4 regions of the Rhizobium sp. BK060 genome follow, and region 2 is predicted to be linked to each of the others. Evidence: predicted binding sites of a transcription regulator. Region 2 holds the regulator's gene; each other region holds the start of a gene.

Region 1 (7,435 bases), on a different contig from region 2:
CACGCCCTGGCCCATGGCGACGACGCGCACTTCGTCGCCGTACTTCTCGCCGAACAATGCCATGGCGCCTTCGGCAATCGCGTCGTCGACGCTCATCAGGCGGGTCGTGACCGACGAATTCTGCAACACGATCTCATTTGCCATGTCCTCGACGACCTTCAATTCGTCAGCCGTCATCGGCTTCGGATGCGAAACGTCAAAGCGCAGACGCTCGGGCGCGACCAGCGAGCCCTTCTGTGCGACATGCGTGCCCAACACTTCGCGCAGCGCCTCGTGCAGAAGGTGCGTGGCCGAGTGGTTTGCCCGCAGGCGCGAGCGACGCGCATGGTCGACCGTCAACGCAACCGGCTCGCTCGCCCTCACCGTGCCCTCGACAACGGTGCCGATATGGACGAACAGGCCCTCGCCCTTCTTCTGGGTGTCCGTGATCTCGATCTTGGCCGTATCGGAAGTAATCACGCCCGTGTCACCCATCTGGCCGCCGGACTCGCCGTAGAACGGCGTCTGGTTGACGACAATTTGAACCTTATCGCCAGCGGACGCAGAAGCGACCGAAGCACCGTCCTTCACGATGGCCTGAACGACACCTTCTGCGGTCTCGGTGTCGTAGCCAAGGAATTCCGACGCGCCGTGCTTTTCTTTGAGTTCGAACCAGATCGTCTCTGTGGCCTTGTCGCCGGAGCCGGCCCAATGCGAACGCGCTTCGGCTTTCTGACGCTCCATCGCGTCGGTGAAGCCTGATATGTCGACGCCGATTTCGCGGGCCCGAAGCGCATCCTGCGTCAGGTCGAGCGGGAAGCCGTAGGTATCATAGAGCTTGAAGGCCGTCTCGCCGTCGAGCATATCGCCCTTGCCGAGGGTCGTAGTCGCGTCGGAGAGCAGCGAAAGGCCACGCTCTAGCGTCTTGCGGAAACGGGTTTCCTCAAGCTTCAGTGTCTCGGAGATCAGCGATTCCGCGCGGACCAGTTCCGGATATGCTCGCCCCATTTCCTGGACTAGCGTCGGCAGCAGCTTCCAGATCAGCGGCTCCTTGGCACCGAGCAGCTCGGCATGCCGCATCGCGCGGCGCATGATGCGGCGAAGCACATAGCCGCGGCCTTCGTTCGAGGGCAACACGCCATCGGCAATCAGGAAGGCCGACGAACGCAGGTGGTCGGCAATGACGCGGTGGCTTGCACGACGCTCGCCCTCTGCCTTTACGCCTGTCACTTCTTCCGAAGCCTCGATCAGCGCGCGGAACAGGTCGATGTCGTAGTTGTCATGCTTGCCCTGCAGGACGGCAGCGACGCGCTCCAGACCCATGCCCGTGTCGATCGACGGCCGCGGAAGGTCGATGCGCTCTTCCTTCGTGACCTGCTCGTACTGCATGAAGACGAGATTCCAGATCTCGATGAAGCGGTCGCCGTCTTCCTCAGGCGAGCCGGGAGGTCCGCCCCATATATGATCGCCGTGGTCATAGAAGATTTCCGAGCATGGGCCGCACGGGCCGGTATCGCCCATCGCCCAGAAATTGTCGCTGGTCGGGATGCGGATGATCTTTTCGTCCGACAGCCCTGCAATCTTCTTCCAAAGGTTAAAGGCCTCGTCGTCCGTATGGTAGACTGTGACCAACAACCGCTTGGCGTCGATAGCAAATTCCTTGGTGATCAGGTTCCAGGCGAGCTCGATCGCCCGCTCCTTGAAGTAGTCTCCAAAGGAGAAGTTACCGAGCATCTCGAAGAAGGTGTGATGGCGCGCGGTATAGCCGACATTATCAAGGTCGTTATGCTTGCCACCGGCACGGACGCACTTCTGGGCGGTCGAGGCCGTCTTGTACGGCCGCTGCTCAAGGCCGGTGAAAACGTTCTTGAACTGCACCATGCCGGCATTGGTGAACATCAGTGTCGGATCGTTGCGTGGCACCAACGGGCTCGACGGAACGATTTCGTGGCCGTTCTTCTTGAAGTAGTCGAGGAAGGTCGACCGGATATCATTCACACCGCTCATGCTATGCCCTTCAATGCTGCCGGAAGGCAGGTCAAAACTTAAATCCAGTGGCTTTTATCGCTCGCCTTAACCACTGTCCAGCAGACAAACAAAACCGGCCACATTCTGATCAAGGAATGCGGCCGGTCTTGAACTGTTTGAAACCTTCAGACGATTAGCCGTCTGCGGCCTCGTCTCCGTCGTTCGCATCAGGGCCGCCATTCTGCAGGAAGCGGTCCGCAATCAGACCGGCATTCTGACGAAGTGCCGTCTCGATCTCGCGTAGGAGATCCGGATTGTCCCGCAGGAAAAGCTTCGCGTTCTCACGGCCCTGGCCGAGGCGCTGACTGTTGTAGGAGAACCAGGCGCCCGACTTCTCGACGATACCGGCTTTGACGCCGAGGTCGACCAGTTCGCCAGTCTTGGAAACGCCTTCGCCATACATGATATCGAATTCGACCTGCTTGAAGGGAGGCGCCATCTTGTTCTTGACGACCTTGACGCGCGTCTGGTTGCCGATGATCTCTTCGCGCTCCTTCACCGCGCCGATGCGGCGAATATCGAGGCGAACGGAGGCATAGAACTTCAGCGCGTTACCGCCGGTCGTCGTTTCCGGCGACCCGAACATGACGCCGATCTTCATGCGGATTTGGTTGATGAAGATCACCATGGTATTCGACTTCGAGATCGAAGCCGTCAGCTTGCGCAGCGCCTGACTCATCAGTCGCGCCTGGAGACCCGGCAGGTTGTCCCCCATCTCGCCCTCGATTTCCGCACGCGGCGTCAGCGCTGCAACGGAGTCGACGACGAGAACGTCAACAGCGCCGGAACGCACCAGCGTGTCGGTGATCTCAAGCGCCTGCTCGCCTGTATCCGGCTGCGAGATCAGGAGATTCTGCAGATCGACGCCAAGTTTGCGGGCATAGACCGGATCGAGCGCATGTTCTGCGTCCACGAAGGCGCAGATGCCGCCCTTCTTCTGCGATTCCGCAATGGTCTGCAGCGCGAGCGTCGTCTTGCCCGAGCTTTCCGGTCCGTAAATCTCGATGATGCGGCCCTTGGGAAGGCCGCCGATGCCGAGCGCGATATCCAACCCGAGAGAACCTGTCGAAACCGTTTCGATCTCGACGACATTCTCGTTCGAGCCGAGCTTCATGATTGAGCCCTTGCCGAACGACCGCTCGATCTGTGAGAGTGCCGCTTCAAGTGCCTTGCTTTTGTCCACCGATTTGTCCTCTACAAGCCGCAATGTATTCTGTGACATTCGATCCACCTTTAGGTTATTGAAGCCGCTCAAGCAATGTCGCCGCCGATGTCGATTTTGTACCGCATTTGTTCTCATTGCGCAAGCGCCGTTCAAACAGTTGAAAGAAAAAGGTAAAATAGCCCGTGTTCTACATTTGTTTTAGTGATGGAAAGCAACGGCTTAAAGATAGGGCAGTCGCCGCCAACCTGCTAGCGACGGCGGGACGATTCGTGTCTTTTGGCGGATGCAGGGCGATGAAATGAAGCAGAAGATTCTTGTCCTCGGCGGAGCCCATATCGACAGGCGCGGACGCATTTCCGGCGACACGGTGGCCGGTGCCAGCAATCCGGGGTCATGGTTCGAGGAGCCAGGCGGCGGTGGCTTCAATGCAGCGCGCAACCTGGCCCGGTTGGGCTTCGACGTGACGATGATTTCGCCCCGTGGCGGCGATCCGATCGGCGAGGCGGTCAGCGAGGCGGCCGATTTCGCAGGCGTTCATGACCGCCCCTTCGTTTTCCTGGATCGGAAGACGCCCAGTTACACCGCAATCATCGAGAACGATGGAAACCTGGTGATTGCGCTTGCCGACATGGATCTCTACCGCATGTTCATGCCGCGCCGGCTCTCGATCCGTGCCGTCCGCGATGCCTTTGCCGCGACCGATTTCATCCTCTTTGACGCCAACCTGCCGGCGGAGACGATGGCATCGATCGTCGAGCGCGCTAAGGCTCTCGGCAAGCCGGTGGGCGCGATCGCAATCTCGCCGGCCAAGGCGATCAAGCTGAAACCGTGCATCGATGGGATAGACTATCTTTTCCTCAATGAGGCTGAAGCCACCGCATTGACTGGCGAACGGCCCAATGACCCGTCGCATTGGCCGTCGCTGCTGGGTGACATCGGCTTGCGTGGCGGCGTCGTCACGCGCGGCCAACGCGAGCTGATTGCCTTTGCTGATCACCGCGTCGTTGCCCTGCAGCCGGTAAACCTCGAAGGCGTCGCAGATGTCACGGGCGCCGGCGACTCGCTCGCGGCCGGCGTTATTTCCGGGCTTATGCGCGGAATTCCCCTGGCCGATGCGGTGCGGGAAGGCGCCGCTGCCGCAGCTCTTACGGTACAGTCCCCGCACGCCGTCAATGAAAACCTCTCCCCGGATTTGGTGAGGAAGACACTTTCCCTTGTTCCGCCGGCGAGAATTTTGCATTGAAGGCAATACCGACGAAATGGAAGAGACAATGACGAAACCGATCTCCCCCCTCCTGCCGATCGCCTATTCCAAGGAAGTCGCAAGCGCCAAGCAGCGCGGCGCGCCGATTGTGGCGCTCGAATCGACCATCATCACGCATGGCATGCCCTACCCCGGCAACATCGAGATGGCCCGCAGCGTCGAGGCGATCATTCGTGAGCAGGGCGCGGTCCCGGCAACGATCGCGGTCATTCACGGGACGCTGCATATCGGCCTCGAAGCCGAGCAACTGGAGCAGCTGGCGCAGGCCAAGGATGTTCTGAAGGTCTCGCGCGCCGATCTCGCCTTCGCGGTCGCCGAGCGTCGTCATGGTGCGACGACCGTGGCAGCTACGATGATCGCCGCCGAGCGTGCCGGCATCAAGGTCTTCGCCACCGGTGGCATCGGCGGAGTCCACCGAGGCGCCGAAGAAAGCTTCGATATCTCCGCTGACCTCGAGGAACTCAGCCGCACCGGTGTCATCGTCGTTTGCGCCGGCGCCAAGGCAATCCTGGATATTCCGAAGACTCTGGAGGTGCTGGAAACCGCGGGCGTGCCCGTTGTGACCTACGAGAGCGAGGAATTCCCCGCCTTCTGGTCGCGGGCGTCGGGATTGCGCAGTCCGCTGACGCTCAACAGCCCAGCCGCAATCGCCAACTTCCAGACGGTGCGCGAGCAGCTCGGCATCGATGGCGGCATGCTGATCGCGAACCCTGTGCCGGAGGCAGACGAGATCCCGCGGGAGGAAATGGAAATCTACATCGAGCGCGCCCTCGACAGCGCCGAGCGCGACGAGATCAGCGGCAAGGAAGTGACCCCTTACCTGCTCAGCACGATCTTTGACCTGACCGACGGCCAGAGCCTGAAGACCAATATTGCCTTGGTCGAAAATAATGCGAGATTGGCGGCAGAAATTGCCGTCGCGCTGGCGGGATGATCGTTTGAGGGGGCGTTCCAGCGCCTCCCTAACGGCCGACTCCGCAATCGTCATTTGAGCATTTCGCCCTTCGCATGACGGGCAAGAGCCAGCCACTGAAAGGAGTCGAATCGAAGCTCCACAAAAGCGCCGAATAACCGAACAATAGAACAACCATTTTTTCGCGGACAGCAAGTCGGTATTCGCGCCGTAAAAGATTGCGAAGCGGACAAGGAAAACTGCCAGCCACAAGCAAATCCAAACCAAGTACAATCGTGAAAATCACGACCAAAATTGCTCGCTGAGCAACTGCGTTCAAAAGCGTAAAGCAGAACGCCTATTGTGGCGAAAAGACCGATGCATGCATCGCCGACCATCCTGAATTGCGATCGCGGCACACCATTAAAGCCTGTCAGGATCGCCCAGACATACGACACGGCCACCAGGATGGCAAAGAGCTTCCAGCGCATTTTCTCCTCCAGGTTGCGATTTCATAACAAACGATCGCTGAGGATGGGTTCAAAAAAGGCTAAAACTCTAGGTACCGACTAGCTGTCGAGCGTCTCCTTCACGACGACGGCAAGCTGCTTCAGGGAGAACGGCTTCGGCAGGAAGCCGAACTTGGAATCCGGCGGCAGGTTGCGTGCGAATGCATCCTCGGCATAGCCCGAAACGAAGATGAACTTCAGGTCAGGATAATTCTTGCGCAGTTCGCGCAGCAGCGATGGACCATCCATCTCCGGCATCACCACATCCGAGACGACGATGTCGACCTTGCCTTCGAGCTCGTCCATGATATCGAGCGCCTCGACGCCAGATCCGGCCTCGTAAACCGTGTAGCCGCGGGTCTCGAGCATGCGCTTGCCGCCGCGACGCACTGCTTCCTCATCCTCGACCAGCAAAATGACGGCAGATCCGGTCAGATCCTCGGCTTGCTGCGCCGGTGCCGGTGCCTGTTCGCCGGGCGCGCCGATCGCAGGCGTGACGGCATCACCTTCCGCCGCAACGGCTGGCTCGACAATGTGGCGCGGCAGGAAGACGCGGAAAGTCGTACCTTTGCCGACTTCCGACTCCGGCTGAATATAGCCACCCGACTGCTTGACGATGCCGTAAACCATCGCGAGACCAAGACCCGTTCCCTTGCCGACCTCCTTCGTCGTGAAGAAGGGCTCGAAGATCTTGTCCATGATCTCAGGCGCAATGCCGGTCCCGTTGTCCGAGACCTCGATGAGGACCATGTCCTCGTGCGGCATATAGGAGTAATTGAATGCTGCGATCTCTTCCGCCGTCACGTTCTTCGTGCGAAGCGTCAGCTTGCCGCCCTGCGGCATGGCATCGCGCGCGTTGACGCAGAGGTTGATGAGCACCTGCTCGAACTGCGACAGGTCAGTCTTAACAGGCCAGAGATCGCGGCCATACTCGACGTCAAGCTTCACATTCGTACCGGATAGCAGCCGGTCGACCAGCATCCTGAGGTCGCCCACCACATCGGTCAGATTAAGCACCGTCGGCCGCATCGTCTGCTTGCGCGAGAACGCCAGCAGTTGCCGAACGAGCACTGCGGCACGATTGGCATTGCGCTTGATTTCCATCAGGTCTGCAAAGCCAGGGTCGGCGGGTCTCGCCTGCAGCAGCAGATGATCGGAAGAGAGCAGAATGGCCGTCAGAACGTTGTTGAAGTCGTGCGCAATGCCGCCGGCCAGCGTGCCAACCGCGTTCATTTTCTGAGTCTGTGCCATCTGCGCTTCGAGCGCCTTCTGCTCCGTCACCTCCACGGCATAGACGATCGCAGCCTCTTCCGGTGCCTCGTCGCTCTGGTCGATCACCGCATTGACGTAGAAGCGGAAATGGCGGGCTTCGTCCGTTGGCGTGCGAGAGTCGATCGGAGGGATGTCGCCCTGCCGGTCCTTTGCCGCCACAAGCGCCTGCTGCAGCTTCGACTTGTCGCTGTCCTGAACAATGACTTCGAGCAAAGCGCCGTTCTCTACGTCATCACGGGAAACCATCCCGGAAAACAGCTTCAGGAACGGTGCATTCGTCCGCAGGATGCGGCCTTCGCCGTCCACCGAGGCGATCGCCATCGGCG
Region 2 (7,435 bases):
AAGATCAAAACGTGGAGCGCGGCTCTTCCGAACCTGATCGCCGACTACGCTATTGTACCCGAATATATCAATGACGTGGTCAGAGGCGGCAGCTTTGCACGCTGGATGGAGAAGCTTGCGGCAGACACCTTGCCGCGACGGGCGATGATGGAGGGGTTCGACGTTCTCTGGCAGAGGATGCAGACCGAAAAGCCGCCCGGAGAACACGCAGCAGAGATCGTTCTCGACGTCCTTCAAAAGAAAAAGCCCGGCCATTTCTGACCGGGCTTTTTGCAGACTGCTATCGCGGTTTAGCGCTTGGAGACCGGCAGGTAATCACGCTGCGGCTCGCCGATGTAGAGCTGGCGCGGGCGACCGATACGCTGTTCTGGATCTTCGATCATCTCGTTCCACTGGGCAATCCAGCCGACCGTGCGAGCGAGAGCAAACAGCACGGTGAACATAGTCGTGGGGAAGCCCAGAGCCTTCAGCGTGATGCCGGAGTAGAAGTCGATGTTCGGATAGAGCTTCTTCTCGATGAAGTATTCATCGGTCAGTGCGATACGCTCGAGTTCCATCGCGACTTCGAGCAACGGATCGTCCTTGACGCCGAGTTCGCCGAGAACCTCATGCGTCGTCTTCTGCATGATCTTGGCGCGCGGATCGTAGTTCTTGTAGACGCGGTGACCGAAGCCCATTAGACGGAACGGATCGTTCTTGTCCTTGGCACGGGCAATGTATTCCGGAATACGGTCAACGGTGCCGATCTCGGTCAGCATGTTCAGCGCTGCTTCATTGGCGCCGCCGTGAGCCGGGCCCCACAGGCATGCTATGCCGGCCGCGATGCAGGCAAACGGGTTTGCGCCCGACGAGCCGGCGAGGCGAACGGTCGAGGTCGACGCGTTCTGCTCATGATCGGCGTGCAGGATGAAGATGCGGTCCATGGCGCGGGCCAGAACCGGATTGACCACATATTCCTCGCAGGGAACTGCGAAGCACATGCGCAGGAAGTTCGAGGCGTAGTCGAGATCGTTCTTCGGGTAAACGAAGGGCTGGCCGATGTGATACTTGTAGGCCATGGCAGCGAGCGTCGGCATCTTGGCGATCATCCGCAGGCTTGCGACCATGCGCTGATGCGGATCGGTGATGTCGGTGGAATCATGGTAGAAGGCCGACAACGCGCCGACGCAGCCGCACATGACGGCCATCGGATGCGCGTCGCGGCGGAAGCCCGTGAAGAACCGGCTCATCTGCTCATGCACCATCGTGTGATGCGTGACGCGATAGTCGAAATCCTTCTTCTGGGCAGCGGTCGGCAGTTCTCCGTAGAGAAGCAGGTAGCAGACCTCGAGGAAGTCACCGTGCTCGGCAAGTTGCTCGATCGGATAACCGCGATGAAGCAATACGCCGGCATCACCATCGATATACGTGATTTTCGATTCACAGGATGCGGTCGAGGTGAAACCAGGATCGTACGTGAAGGAAGCCGTGTTCTTGTACAGGGCGCCGATATCGATGACATCAGGGCCAATCGTGCCGCTCTTGATGGCGAGATCGACTGATTTATCACCGATTTTCAGTGTTGCGCTTTGTTCCGTCATTCTGATCCTCCAAACTGGCGGTTGGCGCCATAAAAGCGCCATAGGGTTAAGCGTCGTCGACGATAGCTATATGATCGCGCGCCTAATGCCAAGTTACCGTGGTGCCATTTTGTGCATCGCAGTATCAACTTTTGGGCACTGCTGCGATGTACCCTGCGCATAGCAGAAGCTAATGATAATCCTTGGCTTTTCTGATTTCCGATTTTCCTTCAGATTTCAATCGATTATTGTTGCTTCAAGCCTCGAGAGCTTGCATTGTGGTTGCAAGGGCGGCTGTTTTTGGGCGCAGATGCATGCCGCGGTTGAAGCCATTTGAGGTGAGAAAGGCCGCTCCGGGCGCGGGTGCGCCTGCTCGTGCGGCAGAGCCTTATTTTCTCCGGCCTCAATCTACTCCCAAGCCTCCGCGCCTTCCGCACGCCGTCACTCGTTTCCTGGCCAACGCGGGGTACGACCGCGACTCTCGGCTGCTCATCGTGGTTTCAACGCGCTGTGGCAACGGAGATGGAACATGGGCGCTTTGTCCTGTTTTCTCCGGTCTTCCTCGGGACTGGCGCCGTCCTCTGGTTTGAGTTCGCAAGTGATCCGCCAGCAATCCGCCTGGGAGCATGGATTGTCGCGTCGGCCCTGATTGCGCTGGCGGCAGGCCAAGGCCGCCCGAAATCTTGCGCAGGCAGGGGTATTGGGTGTTCTGGGAATGCTTTTCGCCCAGTTCGAAACGCAGAGCAGGGCGACCGTCATATTGGATTCACCTGTAGCTACGACGATTACGGGCCGCGTCGAGCGTCGGGAAGGCGATGGCCGTGGCCGCTGGCGCGCTACATCATCTCGCTCTCGCTCTCGCAGACGCAGTCGCCCGGGACATTGTCATTGCCGAGGACGGCAGCCTTGTCGCGATTGTCAAAGGGCAAGTCCTTGCACCAAAAATCGACTCCATCCGACTGACTTCATCTTCGATCAATGGCGAAGGGTGCTCCACCGCGATCATTGGACGGCGTCGGCCCTGTTCGGCTGCGGGATAATAAAGGTGAAGCTCAACGTCTCTTCTCGGCAGCGGAACTGCGTAATGCTCGCAATGCGTTGCGTCAGGCTGCGATGGGCGCTACGAATCGCTTCGTATGCCTGAAAGGCGCCTGGTGCACCGCCACGCATGATAGCGGCTACGTCCTGACAATCGTCGAAAACCCTGTGTACTTCGGCGCTGCGTGCGACACCGCCGATATCGTCTGACGGAATGCCGGTCGGGTGCACTGCTATTCACCGGCGAAACCTTGCGCCGCTCGGGCACCGCTGAGATACGGATAGACGACCAGGGCACCCATCGTGACGACCTCGTATACCACGCATGATCGCCCCTGGATGCGGCATCGGGCATACAACTGTCGAAGCGGTACGTTTGACGACGAGCTGCCTGTCGTTAGTGATAACGGCGAATGAGGCCGACCAGCTTGCCCTGAACCTTGACGCGGTCGGGTCCGAAAATGCGCGTTTCATAAGCCGGGTTCGCGGCCTCAAGCGCAATGGAGGCGCCCTTGCGGCGGAAACGCTTGAGGGTCGCTTCCTCGTCATCGACGAGTGCGACGACGATGTCGCCGGCATTTGCCGTGCTGGCGTTGCGGATGATCACTGTGTCGCCGTCGAAGATGCCGGCTTCGATCATCGAGTCGCCCTTCACCTCAAGCGCATAGTGCTCGCCCGGGCCAAGCATGTCGGCCGGAACTGTAATGTCGTGGGTATTGTTCTGGATTGCCGAAATCGGCACGCCGGCAGCAATCCGCCCCATAACCGGTACGGAGGCCGAGCTGTCGTTGTCGGCATGCGCAGCCGGCTTCGGCGGCGCAACCGGCTGCGGCTTGCCGAGGCTGCCTTCGATAACGCTCGGCGAAAAGCCGCGGCGGGGCTGGAGGCTCGGATTATATGCCTCCGGCAGCTTGATGACCTCCAATGCGCGGGCCCGATTAGGCAGTCGGCGAATGAAGCCCCGTTCTTCGAGCGCAGTAATCAGCCGGTGGATGCCTGACTTGGACGCGAGATCCAAGGCGTCCTTCATTTCGTCGAAAGACGGAGGGACACCGGATTCCTTCATCCGCTCGTGAATGAAGAGAAGAAGCTCCTGTTGCTTGCGCGTCAGCATCGAAGTTGAACCCCAGAGTCGTGAAACAAAGCCAGAACAGACACTATATGTTCCATATGTGTTCCGCAAGTGCCTAAATTTTCATAAAACTTGCCTGCAACTTGCTCAGTTTTTGCGTCGCTTTTGAGTGAAAGCGTAGAAGGGGGTTGCATTGTTGCCTTGCCCGGCGCACATCTTCGCAAATTCCGGAGAGTTTGCCATGAGCGAAGCACATCCGCTGGACCACATCGTGCTGCCGGTCTCCAATATCGGACTTGCGCGCGAGCGCTTGGGAAAGCTGGGATTCACCGTCGCACCCGATGCCCGGCATCCTTTTGGAACCGAGAATGCCTGCATATTCTTCGCCGACGAAACATACCTGGAACCCTTAGGCGTCGCCAACGCGGAGCTGCACGAGGCGTCGGCGAAGAAAGGCAATGTCTTCACTGCGCGTGACCGGGCTTTCCGATTTCGATGCGGGGATGATGGTTTCTCGGCGGTGGTCTTTGCGACCACCGATGCTGATCGCGACCATGCCCGGTTCCTTGCCGAAAAGATCAATGGCGGCGAGATGCTGCAGTTCGAGCGGCCGATGAAGATGCCTGACGGCTCTCAGGCCACCGCTGCGTTCAAGCTCGCGTTCGCGGTCGATCTGCGGGCTCCGGATTTTTTCTTTTTCACGTGCCAACGCGTCAATCCGCTGCCGGCCGACCGTAGAGCGCTGCAAAAGCACGCAAATGGCGTGAGTGGGATCGCAGAGATCGTTCTTGGCGCGCCGGACCCAAAAGCATTTGCGCCATTTGTGCGTGCTGCGGCGCACGGCCTCCCGGTGACCAACGAGGCCTTTGGCGCGAGTGTGACAACTCCGAACGCCAGAGTGAGCGTTCTCTCCCCAGATGGATTGGATGCCTACTTCGATATTCCGGCACCGAATGATCGCGGCCTGCGTGGCGTCGCCATTGTCTTCAAGGTCAGTGATCTCGCCGTGACAGAAGCGCATTTGGCTGCTAACGGGATGACTTATACGCGCAAGAATAATCGAATTCTGGTGAAGGCGGCGCCCGGACAGGGCGCGCTCTTCGCCTTCGAGGAGAAACGATGAGCCAGACAAATTCCGAAGTCGTGATCGGCGAAGGCGCCGGCCGCGTCACCTTTTCGAATGCCGGCAAGCTGTCCCTGATTGCCGGGCCTTGCCAGATGGAGAGCCGCGACCATGCCTTCATGGTCGCCGGTGTATTGAAGGAACTCTGCGACAAGCTTGGTCTCGGCCTCGTCTATAAGTCCTCGTTCGACAAGGCGAACCGCACCTCGCTGTCGGCGCAGCGCGGCATAGGTCTTGAACAGGCGCTGGAGGTCTTTTCGGACCTCAAGAAGGAATACGGCTTTCCGGTTCTGACCGACATCCATACCGAGGAGCAGTGCGCCGAGGTGGCGACGGTCGTCGACGTCCTGCAGATCCCGGCCTTCCTGAGCCGTCAAACCGATCTGTTAGTGGCAGCCGCGAAGACCGGCCGAGCCGTTAACGTCAAGAAGGGACAGTTCCTGGCGCCTTGGGACATGAAGAACGTTCTCAACAAGCTGAACTCGACGGGAAACCCGAATATTCTGCTTTGCGAACGCGGCGCCTCGTTCGGCTACAACACACTGGTTTCCGACATGCGTTCGCTGCCAATCATGGCGGCGATGGGTGCTCCAGTCGTTTTCGATGCGACGCATTCGGTGCAGCAGCCGGGCGGGCAGGGCGGTTCGAGCGGCGGCCAGCGCGAATTCGTGGAGACGCTGGCACGGGCAGCCGTTGCGGTTGGCGTCGCCGGTGTCTTCGTAGAAACGCACGAAGATCCTGACAATGCGCCATCCGACGGGCCGAACATGGTCTATTTGAAGGATATGCCGCGGCTGCTCGAAAAGCTGCTGGCCTTCGACGTGATTGCAAAGGCCGCCTGAAACCGGCAGACGGGTGTCGGCCGTCAACCGGCGAGCGCCATCCTTTTGTGGGAGGCATATCCCATGGTCGCGGACTGTCCCGTTTCGTCGAGACAGAAACGGGACAGCAGGTGATTGAGGCGCACCGCCTCGTCGCCCAGCTCTCGGCAGGCGGCGCTGGTTTGCTCGACCATCGCCGCGTTCTGTTGCGTGACACTGTCCATCGTGTTGATGGCGGCATTGACTTCCAGGAGCGCGGTGGTTTGTTCGGAGGAAGAACGCACGATCCCCTCGATCAGCGCCGTGACCTTGAGAATCTGCTGATCGATATTGCTGAGCGCTTCGCCTGTGCGGTTGACAAGGCCGACGCCTGCTGAAACCTGGCTGGAAGAGGTCTCGATCAACTGTTTGATTTCTTTCGCCAGATTGGCGGAGCGACCGGCAAGGTCGCGCACTTCCTGTGCAACGACGGCAAAGCCCTTTCCGGCATCACCTGCGCGGGCGGCCTCCACTCCGGCATTCAGTGCGAGGAGGTTGGTCTGGAAGGCGATTTCGTCGATGACGTTGATGATCTGGCCGATCTGTGCGGATGATGTCTCGATCTTCTCCATCGCGGCCACCGCCTCGTGCACGACGGTCGCCGAGTAGCTTGCGCTTTCCTTGGTCGCCGTCATCATCGCGTTCGCTTCGTTGGCCCGTTCCGATGAATTCTTGACGGTGACCGTGATCTGGTCGAGCGCCGAGGCTGCTTGCTCCAGTGAGGCGGCCTGATGTTCCGTTCGCCGGGCCAGATCATCCGTGCTCGACGCGATTTCGCTCGAGCCAGTCCCTACCGTATTCGTGACGGCTGAGATTTCTTTCATTGCGCCGGAAAGCGTACGGATGCTCGAGTTGAACTCCTCGCGCAGCTTTTCATAGGTCGCTTCGAAGGGCTCGCTGAGTTGGACAGAGAGGTCGCCGCCCGAAAGGCGCTCCAGACCGCGGCTCAGACTGGTGATGACGCGCTCGCGGGCAGCTTCCTCGTCTGCCTTGGTGGCGGCGAGCGCCGCATCGCGCTGTGTCTGGACCTGGCGTTCGGCATCCTGGCGCTCACGGATATTGTTCCGTTCCTCGGCGGCTTCGCGGAACACGGAGACGGCGCGCGCCATCTCGCCGATTTCGTCGGCGCGGCGGCTGAAGGGCACTTCCTTCGAATAATCGCCGGCGGCAAGGATCGCCATATAGTCGCGCATTGCTGAGAGCGGCACGACAGCGCGTCGACGGAAGACGTAAAGGCCGCCGAGCAACAGGAAAAACGAGACAGCTGCTGCCGCGAGCGTGATGGTGGAGAGGATGCGGGTCTGTTCGGCGGCATCCTTTTCGGCAGCAGCCAGGAAGGCGTTCGCCATATCCACGAGCTTGTTGACGGCCTCTTCATGAATATGGAAATTCGTTGAAAGCTTCTCGAAAGCCGCCGGGATGACGGCGGCGTCGTTCTTGAGAATGGCTGGGGCGAGTTCTTCTGCCATCACCTTCCAGAACACGTCGCCTTTGACGAGGACATCGTTCAGGAGTTTTTCCTTGAGGTCGGCGCTGAGCGCTGTTTCCGACCAATATTTGCGGCGATCCTTATAGGCGGGCTTCAGGACAGTCTGGATGCGCTCGATATTCTTCCGCGCGACTTCAGGACGCTGCACCGCCTCAAGTGCGAGCATGTAGGATTCAACAATATAGAGAGGTGGCGGCAGGATATCGGCAACGAGATCCTTTCCGTAGACGATCTGCTGATACATCTCGCCGTTCACCCGCAGCTTGTTGAAGGCGTAATTCTGAATGCCGATCG
Region 3 (7,435 bases), on a different contig from region 2:
GACGAGGGTGAATTTCGACAGGTCGATCTTGACCGAGCGCGCGGCAGGGCCTTCGCCGATGATGAGATCGAGCTGGAAATCCTCCATCGCGGGATAAAGGATTTCCTCGACAGCCGGGTTGAGGCGGTGGATTTCGTCGATGAAGAGCACGTCGCGCTCCTCGAGATTGGTCAGAAGGGCAGCAAGATCACCTGCCTTGGCGATAACCGGGCCGGAGGTGGAGCGGAAATTGACGCCGAGTTCCTTCGCCATGATCTGCGCAAGCGTTGTCTTGCCGAGGCCGGGCGGGCCGACGAAAAGCACATGGTCGAGTGCTTCGCCGCGATTCTTCGCCGCCTCTATGAAGACCTTCAGATTCGCACGCGCCTCCGCCTGGCCGGTGAACTCATCAAGCGATTGCGGCCGCAGCGTCACATCCAGGTCCTCTCCTCGCTTTTCCGAGGATATCAGGCGCGCGGCTTCACTCATGCTGACATTTCCCAATCTTCAAACGCTCGTGACCAATACACCAAGCCAGCGGCTTTGACACCCGCCTGGGCAGAGGGATCAGCGAGCCAATTCCTTCAACCCGAGCCGGATGAGCTTCGCGCTGTCAGCGCCTTCACCGGCGGTTTTCATCGCTGCGGCAACGGCGTTGGCCGCCTGATCACGCGAATAACCGAGGTTTGTCAGCGCGGAAACCGCGTCCGCGACCGGGGCGGCGGCGACGCCTTCGCCGAGCTCCTGCTTGAGGCCGATGGTGCCGGAGGCTTCGCCTGCGAAGGCCGGCGCCTTATTCTTAAGTTCGGTGACGATGCGCACGGCAACCTTGGGGCCAACACCCTGGGCGCGCGAGACGGCCGTACGATCCTGCAGCGCGATGGCGTTGGCAAGTTCGCTCGGGGGCAGCGTCGACAGCACGGCGAGAGCCACCTTCGCACCAACCCCCTGAACGCTTTGCAGAAGATTGAACCATTCCCTCTCCAGGGCGGTCATGAAACCGAAGAGTTTCAATTGGTCTTCGCGAACGTAGGTCTCAATGAAGAGCACGCAGGCCTCGCCCACCGAACCGAGGCGGGACAGGGTGCGCGCCGAGCAGAAGGCGACGTAGCAGACGCCGTGGACATCAACGAGGACATAGTCGTCGCCGATTTCTTCAATGGTGCCTTTAAGCTTGCCGATCATGCATTTGGTCCGTGTGGGTTCTCAGTGAAGATTAGCCGGCAAGCGCTGCCTGCCGCATGCGGCTGCTACCGCGGTTGTGAGCATGGCAGATGGCGATCGCCAGCGCGTCGGCCGCGTCGTCGCCTTTGAATTCGACCTTCGGCATCAGGATCTTCAGCATCATGTGGATCTGTTTCTTCTCGCCGTGGCCGACGCCGATGACCGCCTTCTTGACGGCGTTCGGGGCATATTCGGCAACCGGCAGGCCGGCGCGAGCGGGGACGAGCATTGCAATGCCACGGGCCTGGCCGAGCTTCAGCGTCGCAACGGCATCCTTGTTGACGAAAGTTTGTTCGACGGCAGCCTCATCCGGCTGGTAGCTATGCACGACATCCGCCAATCCATCGTGCAGTTGGCAAAGGCGCGAGGCTAGATCCATGTCTCCGTCCGAGGTCACCGTGCCGGATGCGACAAAGCGCAAGGAGTTGCCGAGCGTGTCGATAATTCCCCAGCCCGTGCGGCGCAGGCCCGGATCGACGCCGATGATGCGAATCGTATTTTGCATGCTTCACCCTATTGCAGTCACGAAATAACTGCCATCGATAAGTGAACAAAACAAAAACATTCGTTGTTTTTCAGGGCGGCTGTTTACGGCAATTTAAGCTCCATAGCCGACTTTGAACCATAAAATGTCAGAGGAGCTCCCTTCCACAGAAGGCAAGGCTCCCGTGTTCTGTTTACAGGTCAACCGGTCGGACGTTCCGCGTTCTGCCGGCATGTGCCGTTCCGGAAGGGTTCATCGTTCATGGTTCAGAGATTTCAATCCCTGTCCTTCAAGGTCATCGCTACCTTCATTCTGCTCACCGCGCTCTCGATTGCGGTCATCAACGTTCTCGCTTACTTCGCCAGCAGCCGTATTTCCGGCGAACAGGCCCTCAAGGCAAAGGAGAGCGTCCTGATCTTCCGCGGCGACATGCTGCAGGATCAGCTGAAGCAACTGGAAAACCAGGCAAACTCGATTGCGCGCATCGAAGCGCTGCAGATGTCGATCACGAGCCTGAAGAGCGGCTGGAAGACCATCGAGAAGACGTCGGGCGATACCCGCGCCGAATTGAAGAAGGTGTTCATTACCAACAATCCGAACCCGGCCGACCAGCGCGAGAAGCTGATGAAGCCGGAAGCGCCAAGCGGCTTCTACTATTCCAACCATGAGACGACGCAGAGCGAAGTGGCTCGGGACCTCGAAAACACCGCCTTCAGCGACCTGCTGATTGCCGATCTCGACGGGAACGTCCTCTACTCCTACAAGAAGAACGACGATTTCGCCGAAAACCTGAAGACCGATGCCTGGAAGTCGACCGGCGCCGGTCTCGCCTTCGCCAAGGCGATCGAGAACACCGCGAAGGCGACGGATGATTCCGCCCCCACGGGCTTCTCCGGTCTTCGCGTCGATGCCGCAAGCGGCAGGTCGGCAATCTTCTATGCCGTGCCGATCGTCAAGCTCGGCGCCGCGAAGGGCGTGATGCTCTTCAAGGTGCGCGAAGACATCATTACCAGCATTCTCGCCAAGGGCATCGTGGCCGACAGCACGGCGCAGGCGGCAATCATCTCGGATGACGGCTCGGCGATTGGCGTCAACGCGACCGGCCAGCTCGTGACGCTCGATACCGCGCCTTTCACATTCGCGAAGGACGCGTTGTCGGCAAAGGGCATGACGGTCGACGACTTCGATCGCGCCGATGGCTCGGCGCGAGCCTATGTCCGCGGCATCGATTATAAGGGTTCGCGCTTCCTCGTCGTGGAAAGCGTGCGCCTCAGCGAGCTTAACGCCGGCTCCTTGGAAATCGCCACTCTGCTGACGATGATCGCGTTCGGTGTCCTCGTCGTCATGGCCGTTGCGACGTGGGCAATCACCAAATTGCTCTTCTCGCCGCTTGCTCGCCTTGCCGGCGCCACCCGCGATGTTGCCGATGGCAACCTGGAAGTCGAGATCGGTAGCCAGAACCGCGGCGACGAAATCGGCACGATGGCCAAGGCCTTGGCGCGGTTCAAGCAGTCGCTGGTCGAAAGCCGCGAGCTCGAAGCTGCCAGCAACGAAACGCGAGCGCGCGCGGAACGGGATCGCCAGCAACATATGGCCGAGCGCGAGGCTGAGGCCCGGACACTGCAGGAGGTCGTTCAAGCGATCGACGAGGGTCTGCACCATCTTGCCAATGGCGATCTTGCCTATCAGATCGAGACGCGCTTCCCGAACGAACTCGAAAGCCTTCGCGTCAATTTCAATGAAGCCTTGGCGGTGCTCAGCGAAACGATGACGGCAATCGGCGGCAACTCCATGGCGGTGCGTGCGGGCTCCGAGGAAATGCGCACCGGTGCCGATGAGCTGGCCGGCCGCACCGAGCGCCAGGCCGCCTCGATCACCGAGACTGCAAACGCCATCGATGCAATCACCCAGTCGGTCCGCGTTCAGATCGAGCGTGCCGAACAGGCCGAACGGATCGCCCGTGACGCCAAGCGGGAGACGACCGGCTCCAGCCAGATCATGCGCGAGACGGTTGCCGCGATGGAGGCGATCCAGGCCTCGTCGCGCCAGATCAATTCGATCATCGCCGTTATCGATGCGATTGCCTTCCAGACCAACCTTTTGGCGCTCAATGCCGGCGTCGAGGCAGCGCGCGCAGGCGAATCCGGCAAGGGCTTTGCAGTCGTCGCCATGGAAGTGCGTGAACTGGCGCAGCGTTCATCGAGCGCTGCAAAGGAGATCGCGAGCCTGCTGCAAAAGTCCACGCATGAGGTGGAAATGGGCGTATCCCTCGTCGAGCGTGCCGGCGACGCGCTGACCGGGATCGGCAGCCATGTCGAGGCGATCAACGGCCAGATCAGCGAGATCATGGAAACGACCCGCGAGGAAGCCGACACGCTGCGCCAGATCAACACGGCGGTATCCGAACTGGAGGCGATGACGCAGCAGAACGCTGCCATGGTCGAGGAAACAACGGCAGCGATTCACCGGCTAGCCACCGAAGCGGTCGAAATGGACCGTCAGCTGGCGAATTTTACGCTGACGCAGGCGCACCAGAGTGCTGCGGTGCACGTCCTTAGACGTCGGGCCTGAGCAGGTCGATTGGCAGCGTGAACGAAAGGGCCGGGAGACCGGCCCTCTTTCTTTTCCGAGTTGTTTGGAATGGGCGGCATCCAGACCTACATAAACCTGTCCTTTCAACGACCGACAGGCTTCGCCATGGTTCCCTTTTCCATTCTTGATCTCTCTCCCGTTCCAGAAGGCGGGACGATCCGCCAGTCGCTCGAGAGTTCGGCGCGCATGGCGCAGAAGGCCGAAGAATTCGGATACAGCCGTTTCTGGCTGGCGGAACATCATGGCATGCCGGGGATTGCCAGCGCGGCGACGGCTGTCGTGATCGGCCATGTCGGCGCCGCGACCAAGCGCATTCGTATCGGCTCGGGCGGCATCATGCTACCGAACCATTCGCCGTTGGTCATTGCCGAGCAATTCGGGACGCTGGAGGCGCTGTTCCCGGGCCGGGTCGATCTCGGTCTTGGCCGGGCGCCCGGCACCGACATGCGTACCGCACAGGCGCTGCGGCGCAATCTCGACGCCGGGGCGCAGAGCTTCCCGAACGATGTCGTCGAGTTGCAGCAGCTGCTTGGCGCGCCGATTGAGAACCAGGCGACCCTCGCTGTTCCAGGCATGAATTCCAACGTGCCGATCTGGCTGCTTGGCTCCAGCCTCTATAGCGCACAGCTCGCCGCGATGCTCGGGCTGCCCTATGCCTTCGCCTCGCACTTCGCGCCGGATTCGCTGCTCGATGCCATCGACATCTACCGCAGCCGATTCAAGCCGTCTGCCGTACTCGACAAGCCCTATGTCATGGTCGGCGTCATGGGTTCAGTCGCCGCGACGGATGAGGAGGCGCAGTATCATTTCACCTCCGCCCAGCAGCAGTTCGTCAACCTGCGTCGCAACGTGCGCGGTCAGTTCCCGCGCCCGGTCGAGGATATGGAGAGCTTCTGGTCGCCGATGGAAAAGCTGACCGTGGAGCATACGCTTCGCTACGCCGTCGTCGGTTCGCAGAAGACGGCTGAAGCAAAGCTCACGCAGTTCCTGGCCGAGACGGAAGCCGACGAGGTCATCATTTCGATGCCGATCCATGACGTCGAGGCAAGATTGAAATCGGTCGAGCTTTTTGCTGGGCTCGGAAACTTCCTCCGCGCTGCGGCCTAATGTCGCGCATCCCGGGCGGTTCAGGTCCCACAGCCATTTGTGTGAATTGACTTAACGCCGCCGGACCATAGCTTTGCTTGATCACACATGTCGTTTGCACGACATTGCGGCGATACAAATGTGATGGACGGCGCACGCCGCAAATCGCGCGCGGTCGGTTTCGAGCAACCTTTGGAGGATCAGGCTTGCTATGCGTTACCGTGGTCTTGCTGTTTTGATTTCACTGATCTGTCTTCCCGCTTCGGCCGCCATTGCCCAAGAAGGCGATGCGGCGGCCGGGGAAACGGTATTCAAGAAGTGCGCGGTCTGTCATGTGGCGGATACCGACAAGAACAAGGTGGGTCCGTCGTTGAACCACCTGTTCGGCCGAACCGCCGGCACGCATCCGAATTTTGCCTATTCGCCCGCGATGAAGGCCGCAGGCACAGCCGGGTTGGTCTGGGATGAAAATTCGTTACGCGATTATCTTCACAACCCAAAGCTGAAGGTTAAGGGCACAAAGATGGTGTTCATCGGTCTGAAGGACGACGGCGAGATTCTCAATCTGATCGCCTATCTCAAGCAATTCTCGAAATAAAATCAGCTTATTGAAGCTTCGTCGACAGTCTGGCGAGGTTCCTCTCGTGCCATTGCCGTGATGTCCTGTTTATGAGATAGTCCTAACGTAAGTGCCGACGGATTGCGGGTATTTTCCGCGGCCGGCAGGGGCTTGGGAGGAACGCATGGTTGTCGTGCTGGTTCTCGTTCTGATCGTTGTCGGGTCGGTGGCATTCCACTTGTTCAGCCCGTGGTGGTGGACTCCGATCGCCTCGAACTGGAACTACATCGACAATACCATCATCATCACGTTCTGGATCACCGGTATCGTCTTCGTCGCCGTGATCTCTTTCATGGCCTATTGCATCTATCGTTTTCGGCATAGGCCCGGTAACCGGGCGGCCTACGAGCCGGAGAACAAGCGCCTGGAATGGTGGCTTGCCGGCAGCACGGCCCTTGGCGTGGGAGCGATGCTCGCGCCGGGCCTCGTCGTCTGGAACCAGTTCATCACCGTCCCGGCGGGAGCGGCAGAAGTCGAAGTCATCGGTCAGCAATGGCTGTGGAATTTCCGGTTGCCGGGCGCCGACGGTCAGCTGGGCAGGGCGGACAATCGTGCCGTTTCCGCCGAAAACCCTCTCGGCGTGATCAGGAACGATCCGGCCGGCCTGGACGACATCATCATCGCAGGCGGCGAACTGCATCTCCCGATCGGCAAGCCGATCCGCGTCCACCTGCGCTCGATCGACGTGCTGCATGATTTCTATGTTCCGGAGTTCCGCGCCAAGATGGACATGATCCCAGGCTCGGTCACCTATTTCTGGTTCACGCCGACGCGAACGGGCACCTTCGAGGTGTTGTGCGCGGAGCTTTGCGGCGTTGCACATGCGCAGATGCGAGGAACGGTCGTCGTCGACGAGGCGGACGCCTATCAGGAGTGGCTGGCGCAGCAACAGACATTCTCGCAGCTGATGGCAGCGGTTGAACCGGCCGAGTAGGCCGGCGTCGCGGCCGAGGAGCGGCCGTGACGGGAGGAGGAAGGAAGGCATGCGATGGTTGATATTCCGACCAGTGCCGGCGACGTCATCCCGCCCGCCGAGGTCGCGGACGTCGAGCTCTATCATCCGAAGAGCTGGTGGACGAAGTATGTCTTCAGCCAGGATGCCAAGGTCATCGCCATCCAGTATTCCCTGACGGCGTTCGCCATTGGCTTCGTAGCGCTCGTTCTATCCTGGCTGATACGCCTGCAGCTCGGCTTTCCCGGCTATTTTTCCTTCATCGACGCGGATCATTATTACCAGTTCATCACCATGCACGGCATGATCATGGTGATCTATCTGCTGACGGCGCTCTTTCTCGGCGGCTTCGGGAACTACCTCATTCCGCTGATGGTCGGCGCGCGCGACATGGTGTTCCCCTATGCGAACATGCTGAGCTATTGGCTCTACCTGCTCGCCGTCATCGTGCTCGTCACGGGCTTTTTCGCGCCGGGCGGTCCAACGGGTGCGGGCTGGA
Region 4 (7,435 bases), on a different contig from region 2:
CGAGCCGGTCAACATGGCGGCAACGTCGGAAAGCATGTCGCCGAACAGATTGTCTGTGACGATGACGTCAAACTGCTTCGGCTGGCGAACCAGCTGCATGCCGCCGGCGTCGGCCAGCATATGCTCAAGCTGGACGTCGGAATACTTGGCCTTGTGCGTTTCCGTCACGACCTGGTTCCAGAGCACGCCGGATTTCATAACGTTGCGCTTTTCCATCGAGCAGACGCGGTTCTGGCGGGTGCGTGCCATCTCGAAGGCAACACCGGCGATCCGCTCGATCTCGTAGGTGTCATAGACCTGCGTGTCGATGCCACGCTTCTGGCCGTTACCGAGGTCGATGATCTCCTTCGGCTCGCCGAAGTAGACGCCGCCAGTCAGCTCGCGAATGATGAGGATGTCGAGGCCTTCGACGAGCTCCGGCTTCAACGAGGAAGCCGATGCAAGCGCCGGATAGCAGATGGCCGGGCGCAGGTTCGCAAACAGCTGCAGGTCCTTGCGCAGGCGCAGAAGACCAGCTTCCGGACGCACTTCATAGGGAACACTATCCCACTTCGGGCCGCCGACGGCACCGAAGAGAACGGCGTCCGCTGCAAGCGCCTTCTGCATGTCAGCTTCGGAGATCGCAGCACCATGCGCGTCATAGGCGCTGCCACCGACCAGACCTTCGTCCGTGACGAAGCCGGCATTCGTTGCCTCGTTCATATAGGCAATGATCTTGCGGACCTCACCCATGGCTTCTGGGCCGATGCCGTCGCCCGGCAGCAGTAAAAGATTGCGCGCTGTCATGAAATCCTCCGCGGAAAAACAAGTTGCGGCTTCTTAGACCCGCAAAAACGGCATTTCAAGCGAGCGGGAGGTCGATTCGGTACGGTTGCGGAATTACTGCCAACATCTCGCGTTGACCGATCGGCGCATGCGGGTCCACAAGGAGAACCTCTATCGCCACCTCATCGGATACCACCATGCTGCCATCTGCACCCCTGCATCTCGACACTCCGCTTTTCCGCACGTCAGCCGACTACAGCGCGAGCAACAAGCCGCTATGGCTGAAGCTCGATGCGCTGCAGCCCTCTGGAAGCTTCAAGCTTCGTGGTATCGGTCGGCTTTGCCAGCATGAGATCGAGAACGGCGCCCGCGAGATCTTCTGCGCCTCCGGCGGCAATGCCGGGATCGCTGCCGCTTATGCCGGACGGGCGCTCGGCATTCCGGTGACGATCGTCGTTCCGGAGACGACGTCGGCGGAAGTGCGTCAATCGATCGAGGCAACCGGCGCCACGGTTCTCGTGCACGGAACGGTATTCGATGAAGCCAACGCCTTTGCGATCGAGCACGCGAATGCCAGGAAGGCAGCCTATGTGCACCCGTTCGACCATCCGCTTCTGTGGGAAGGGCACGGCACATTGATCGATGAGGCTCTCGCAAAAGGTGCCGACTTCGATTGCGTCATCGCCAGCGTCGGCGGCGGCGGTTTGCTCGCGGGCATTGTTGCCGGTCTCAAGCGAAACGGCTTGTCCGATGTGCCTGTCATTGCCGTAGAGACCGAAGGAGCCGCTTCGCTTCATGCAAGTCTTGCTGCAGGAGAGCGCATCACCTTGCCGGCGATTACCTCCATCGCCAGCTCGCTCGGTGCGCGCCAGGTGGCCCAGCATGTCTTCGACCTGCCGAGGCATCATCCGATAGAGAGCGTCACGGTGACCGATGCGCAGGCTGTCGCCGCCTGCCTGAAGTTCGCCGACACCTATCGCATTCTGGTCGAGCCCGCTTGCGGAGCTGCACTTGCGGTGGCCGACGTAGATGCCGACATTCTCGCTCGCTTCAACAATCCGCTGATCGAAGTCTGCGGCGGCATCGGCGTTTCACTGGAGAAGCTGAAGGCCTGGAAAGAGCGCTTTCTGTAAGCCGGCCAAAGAAAAAGCCGGGCAAAAAGCCCGGCTTGACCAATGCTATGTTTTGTAAAACTTACGCAGCCCAGGGATGGGATGCAGCATTCTTGGCTTCGAAACTGTCGATCGCCGCGCCCTTTTCGAGCGTCAGGCCGATGTCGTCGAGGCCGTTCAGCAGGCAGTGACGCTTGAATTCGTCGAGATCGAACTTGATCGAACCGCCGTCAGGACCGGTGATCTCGAGGTTTTCCAGGTCGACTGTCAGGATCGCGTTGGAGCCGCGCGAGGCGTCGTCCATCAGCTTGTCGAGGTTTTCCTGGCTGACCTTGATCGGCAGAATGCCGTTCTTGAAACAGTTATTGTAGAAGATGTCGGCGAAACTGGTCGAGATGACGCAACGGATGCCGAAGTCGAGAAGCGCCCACGGCGCATGCTCGCGCGAGGAGCCGCAACCGAAATTGTCGCCGGCAACGAGGATCTTCGCATTCTGATAGGCCGGCTTGTTCAGCACGAAATCCTGGTTCGGAGAGCCGTCTTCATTGTAACGGGCTTCGGCGAAAAGACCCTTGCCAAGACCCGTGCGTTTGATCGTCTTCAGGTAATCCTTCGGAATGATCATGTCGGTATCGATATTGACAACCGGCAGAGGGGCAGCGACGCCCGTCAGCTTTACGAATTTGTCCATGGCCTGGCTCCAATGTCAGCAGACGTAGTTTTGTTGATCAGCGTTTAGTCCAGATTTCGACCGAAATGAAGAAAAATTTACATCGCAGGTGCGGCCGCGCGCGGATTCGACGCGCAGCCATCCATGGTCATCGTGAGATCAATTTGCATTCGCTGGCGCATTCATCGCCCAAAGAACCCCGAACGGGTCGCGAAGCTGGCCATATCGATCACCCCAGAACATCAGTTGGACGGGCAGGATCACCTCCGCGCCAGCGGCAACGGCGCGATCCCACCAGAAATCGATATCATCGATAACAAGCTGAAGGGTGAAGCCCTGATGCTTCTCGAAGGGATGGCCATGCTCGGGATAGGCATCGCATAGCATCAACGAGCTTCCGTTGATGTAGAGGTGGACATGCATCGTCCGCCCGTTTTCGTCCGGAGGGACGACAAACGCCTCCTCGGCGCCAAAAGCACGCTTGTAGAATTCCGCGGCCTTCAACGCACCATCGACCGTGACATATGGCAGCAAGCCATTCTTGACCGGCGGCATCTTCGCCACGCCGGTTTCCGTTGTGGTATCCATACTGTCCTCCATCGTTTGATTTGGTTCGGGCAGAAGCCCTGGCCTTTCAAAGACGCGGGAAGATCAGTCGAGCCGACAGCGATGCCGAAATTTTTCTGGAAAAGTATCCACCCGTCAGAGATCGATGATCGTGCCGCGGCCGTCATTCCAGATGCGCATGTTCTCGCCGGAATGAGGCTTGGTCTTGGCGGAGGCGCGGACCGGGGCAGGTTTCATCTTCAACGAAAGCGCGCGGCCAACCATAAGCACCGTCAGAATACCGCCGACTGCGAGCGTCACGGAAAAGGTGACGAGCGCCAGCGCAACGAAGGCGGTGATGCCTGCAAGCAAGAGGAAGACGGAACGAATGCTTTGCATGAGTTTTAGACCTTTCTTCGGAAAGGAATGTGGTCCTTCTTTTCCTTCTCTGCAAGGTGAGCATGGCTTTTTGTTGTCTTGCCACCTGTCACAAAGCTTGGCACACATTTGTGATGACCCGCAATTCTCCGACTCGTTCCTTGAATCTTCGCCGTTCGGTGCTGAGCGTTCCGGCCATTAATGCACGCGCCCTGGAAAAGACCCATGCGCTGGATTGCGATGCCGTCATCTTCGATCTTGAGGACTCGGTGGCACCGGAACGAAAGGCGGAAGCCCGCGAGAATCTGAAGGCTTTTTTTTCCGGGGCTCCCCTTGTGAATAAGGAGCGGATCATCCGCATCAATGCGCTTGGTTCCACCTTCGGCAATGCGGACATGGAGCTGGTCTTGGCATTGGAGCCGGATGCCGTACTCCTGCCGAAAGTGGACGAGCCTCAGGATGTGATGTCCGTCAGCGACCGGCTCGCCGATGCCGACGCGCCGGAAAGCCTGCGCATCTGGGCGATGATCGAAACGCCCCGCGGCATTCTGAACGCGGCGGCGATCGCCGAGGCCGGGCGCACACCGGGCTCAAGGCTTGATTGTTTCGTCGTCGGCCTCAACGACCTGCGCAAGGAGACCGGTGTCCTGCCGCAGCCGGGTCGCACCTATCTCGTGCCCTGGCTGATGCAGGTGATCCTGGCCGTGCGTGCCTATGGCCTTGATGCGATCGACAGCGTCTTCAACGATTTCAAGGATGCCGATGCCTTCGATGCCGAATGCGCGCATGCCCGCGCCATGGGCTTCGACGGCAAGATGCTGATCCACCCGGCTCAGATCGAAGCTGCCAACCGGCATTTCGGCCTGGACGAAGCGGCAATTGCCGAGGCGGAGGCGATCATCGCCGCCTTTGCCGACCCTGCTGCCGAAGGCCTGAATATCATCAATGCCAATGGTCGGATGATTGAGCGGCTGCATCTTGTCCAGGCGGAAAGTCTGGTTCATAAAGCCCGTCTGATTGCAGAACGCCAAACGGCGAAGTGAAAGACGACTTTAGATGAAGCTATATCGCCTTCTGACCGGCCAGGATGATGCCGCTTTCTGTCACCGCGTGAGCGCCGCCCTCAACAAGGGCTGGTCGTTGAACGGCTCGCCGTCGCTGACCTTCAACACCCAGACCGGCCAAGTGATGTGTGCTCAGGCGATCGTCAAGGAAGTCGAAGGCAAGGACTACCATCCGGACATGAAACTGTCCGAACAGTAAGCGCGAGCTTAGCGTTCGGCCGCCTCTTCGGCGCTCGCCTCGATCCGCTCCATATCGTCGTCGCTGAGACCGAAATGGTGGCCGATCTCGTGGATGAGGACGTGAGTGATGATATCACCCAGCGTCTCGTCGTTCTCGGCCCAGTAGTCGAGAATCGGCCGCCGGTAGAGGCGGATGCGGTTCGGCAATTCGCCGGTTTCCATCGTGAAGCGCTCCGAGATTCCTCGGCCTTCGAAGAGGCCGAGAAGGTCGAATGGCGTTTCCAGCGCCATGTCCTCGAATACGTCGTCGTCAGGGAAGTCCTCGATCTCGATCGTCAGATTGGTGGTCAGTGAGCGGAATTCTTCCGGCAGGTGGCTATATGCCTCCATCGCCAACGACTCGAAAGTGCTGATCGTCGGCGCGTGGCGATCCCGCCAATTCTCGCTCTGGTCTATGCGGGCCATGAATATTCCTTCCTTTGCGGCCCATATAGAACCTTTACGCACGATTTTCGAGAGCGGAATCAAAGGCAGGAATAAATTCACATCAAATGCCTGTTGACTCTTTCGCCCAGCTCTGGAATCCATAAGAACATAACAGGAACATTTGAAAGTTGGAGAACGTCATGGCACAGCCGGCCGTGACGCGCGAGCGGCTTTTTGCACTCCGCGAAACCATTGCAAAGCTCGAAGGAAAGCCCGCGCCGGCCTTGGCTGCAGCGGAAAGCCAGGCCTTGGGTGAAAATGGCGGCCCCGCCGCTGGAAAAAACGAAGATATATTGCGTCTTCCCCTCGGAATACCCGCGCTCGACGAGGCGATCGATGGCGGCTTGCCGCTCGACGGGATTACCGAGATTCGCTCCGATCTCTTGCGGGAAGCCGGTGCTGGCAGCGGCTTTGTGCTGGCACTTGCTGCCATGCTGCAACGTCAGGCCGAAGAGAGCCACAATGTGCCGCTACCGATCCTGTGGATCGCCGATACGGTTTGCACGATGGAGGCGGGAGAGCCCTACGCCGTGGGGCTGCGGGATTTCGGCCTGAAGCCGGACCAGTTCTTCTATGCCAGTCCGCGCAAGCTTGAGGATGCCCTTTGGCTTGCGGAAGCGGCAGTCGAAAGCGGCGTCTTTCCTGCGACGATCCTGGAGGTCCGGGGCAACCCGAAGCCCTTTGGCCTGACGGAGAGCCGTCGTTTGAGCTTGCGGGCAAAGGCATCCAAACGCCCGCTTTTCCTGCTGCGGCAGGCTGGAGAGGAAGAAGCCAGTAGCGCTTATTTCCGCTTCCTTGCAGCACCCGCGCCGGCACAGGCGCGCCCCTTGCCGGATGGTACGATGCTGGGCGGTAGCATCGGCAACCCGGTTTTTCATCTCACCCTGGAGAAGAGCCGCAATCCGGCTCCCCTCTCCTTTTTACTGGAGTGGAACCCTCATGACCGCCGTTTTTTCGCCGTCTCCCAATCAGCCGACCCTCGCCTTCCAGACGAACGCGCAGCGCATTCTGGCGCTCCACTTTCCGCATCTCCCGACCGACCGGATCGCAAGAAAGAAATGGGGGCTCTCCTGGCGTTCGCACGGACGTCCTGACGCACCACCGATCGTCTGCTCCAGTCGCCTCAACAATACCATGCGGCTGACGGCGCTGGATGAGGCTGCAGAAGCTCTCAATCTCAGAAAGCATATGGGCGTCGCCGAAGCCCGCGCCATCTATCCCAAGCTCGATGTGATCGAGGACGACCTAGTTGCCAACCGACGCTTCCTGGAAGCGATCGCCGATTGGTGCGATCGCTATACTCCGCTTGTCGCTCTCGATGGCGTGGATGGCCTGTTTCTCGACATCACGGGCTGTGCTCATCTGTTCGGCGGCGAGACGGCACTTCTTAAGGATATTCTCGCAAGGCTTTTCCAGATGGGCCTTGATGCACGCGGTGCCGTCTCTTCATCACCGGGATTGTCCTGGGCGGTCAGCCGTTTCGGTCAAGGCGGGATCATCGAACACGGGAAGGCCGAGCAGGTTCTGGCGCCTTTGCCGATCGCGGCTTTACGCCTTGAAGAAGAAACCGTAGGCGCCCTGAATAAAATGGGGCTCAAATATGTGGGCGACCTACTGGACGCACCACGCGCCCCACTTGCCCGCCGCTTCGGAGGAGCCTTGCTTTTGAGGCTCGATCAGGCGCTTGGGACAGATGAAGAGCCGGTATCTCCACGGCTGCCAGTTGCGAGCCTCTCGGTCGAACGTCGTCTGATCGAACCGATCGGCGCGGAAGACGATATCCTCGCGCTCACCAGTCAGATTGCCGTCTCCCTGAAGCTCTCGCTGGAAGCCCGTGGCGTCGGGGGCCGCATCTTCGAACTGGTCTTGTTTCGCGTCGACGGCAAGGTGTTCCGCATTTCGGCAGGGACCGCGCAGCCCCTGAGGGAACCCAAGCGCATCGCCGCTCTCTTTGCCGAACGCCTGCAGGCAATCCACGACGATTTCGACGCGGGTTACGGTTTTGAAATCCTTCGCCTCAACGTGCGACGTCACGAAGATTTCGTGACGTCGCAAGGCGATTTCGAGTATCGCCAGCAGAAGGATGCGTCTCTTGCTGCCTTCGTGGATAGGGTTTCCGCCCGCCTCGGGGCAGACTGCCTGCAGACCTTCCAATTGCGAGAGAGCCACGTACCGGAAAGAGCCGTCATTGCCGTACCCGCAATCGATCACCTATCCGCCCCGAAGATCCGGCA

Evidence for each region. The regulator LexA, encoded in region 2, represses DNA repair genes until DNA is damaged. The targets are predictions, from matches to a motif close to TGTTCNNNNTGTGTTCNG.
Region 1: the regulator LexA is predicted to act here: its motif matches at 3,356-3,373, upstream of recA (recombinase RecA).
Region 3: the regulator LexA is predicted to act here: its motif matches at 1,750-1,767, upstream of ruvC (crossover junction endodeoxyribonuclease RuvC).
Region 4: the regulator LexA is predicted to act here: its motif matches at 5,304-5,321, upstream of FHT71_RS12450 (metallopeptidase family protein).

Annotation. Positions count from the first base shown of each region.
Region 1 covers NZ_JACHYW010000039.1:42,922-50,356, reverse strand. The annotation lists gene alaS (alanine--tRNA ligase) at 1-1,986, opposite strand, end outside; gene recA (recombinase RecA) at 2,141-3,229, opposite strand; gene FHT71_RS28810 (carbohydrate kinase family protein) at 3,471-4,415, shown strand; gene FHT71_RS28805 (pseudouridine-5'-phosphate glycosidase) at 4,444-5,370, shown strand; gene FHT71_RS28800 (hypothetical protein) at 5,421-5,819, opposite strand; gene FHT71_RS28795 (PAS domain-containing sensor histidine kinase) at 5,898-7,435, opposite strand, start outside.
Region 2 covers NZ_JACHYW010000003.1:263,700-271,134, forward strand. The annotation lists gene lpxB (lipid-A-disaccharide synthase) at 1-261, shown strand, start outside; gene gltA (citrate synthase) at 291-1,580, opposite strand; gene lexA (transcriptional repressor LexA) at 2,995-3,711, opposite strand; gene FHT71_RS05070 (VOC family protein) at 3,911-4,792, shown strand; gene kdsA (3-deoxy-8-phosphooctulonate synthase) at 4,789-5,634, shown strand; gene FHT71_RS05080 (HAMP domain-containing methyl-accepting chemotaxis protein) at 5,658-7,435, opposite strand, start outside.
Region 3 covers NZ_JACHYW010000006.1:72,091-79,525, reverse strand. The annotation lists gene ruvB (Holliday junction branch migration DNA helicase RuvB) at 1-468, opposite strand, end outside; gene ruvA (Holliday junction branch migration protein RuvA) at 547-1,164, opposite strand; gene ruvC (crossover junction endodeoxyribonuclease RuvC) at 1,196-1,708, opposite strand; gene FHT71_RS08560 (methyl-accepting chemotaxis protein) at 1,949-4,258, shown strand; gene FHT71_RS08555 (LLM class flavin-dependent oxidoreductase) at 4,385-5,386, shown strand; gene FHT71_RS08550 (cytochrome c family protein) at 5,577-5,963, shown strand; gene FHT71_RS08545 (cytochrome c oxidase subunit II) at 6,109-6,918, shown strand; gene FHT71_RS08540 (cbb3-type cytochrome c oxidase subunit I) at 6,973-7,435, shown strand, end outside.
Region 4 covers NZ_JACHYW010000009.1:166,105-173,539, reverse strand. The annotation lists gene leuB (3-isopropylmalate dehydrogenase) at 1-786, opposite strand, end outside; gene FHT71_RS12480 (pyridoxal-phosphate dependent enzyme) at 966-1,898, shown strand; gene leuD (3-isopropylmalate dehydratase small subunit) at 1,960-2,568, opposite strand; gene FHT71_RS12470 (VOC family protein) at 2,707-3,135, opposite strand; gene FHT71_RS12465 (hypothetical protein) at 3,250-3,492, opposite strand; gene FHT71_RS12460 (CoA ester lyase) at 3,606-4,514, shown strand; gene FHT71_RS12455 (DUF1737 domain-containing protein) at 4,528-4,734, shown strand; gene FHT71_RS12450 (metallopeptidase family protein) at 4,743-5,180, opposite strand; gene FHT71_RS31605 (hypothetical protein) at 5,342-6,295, shown strand; gene FHT71_RS12445 (DNA polymerase Y family protein) at 6,207-7,435, shown strand, end outside.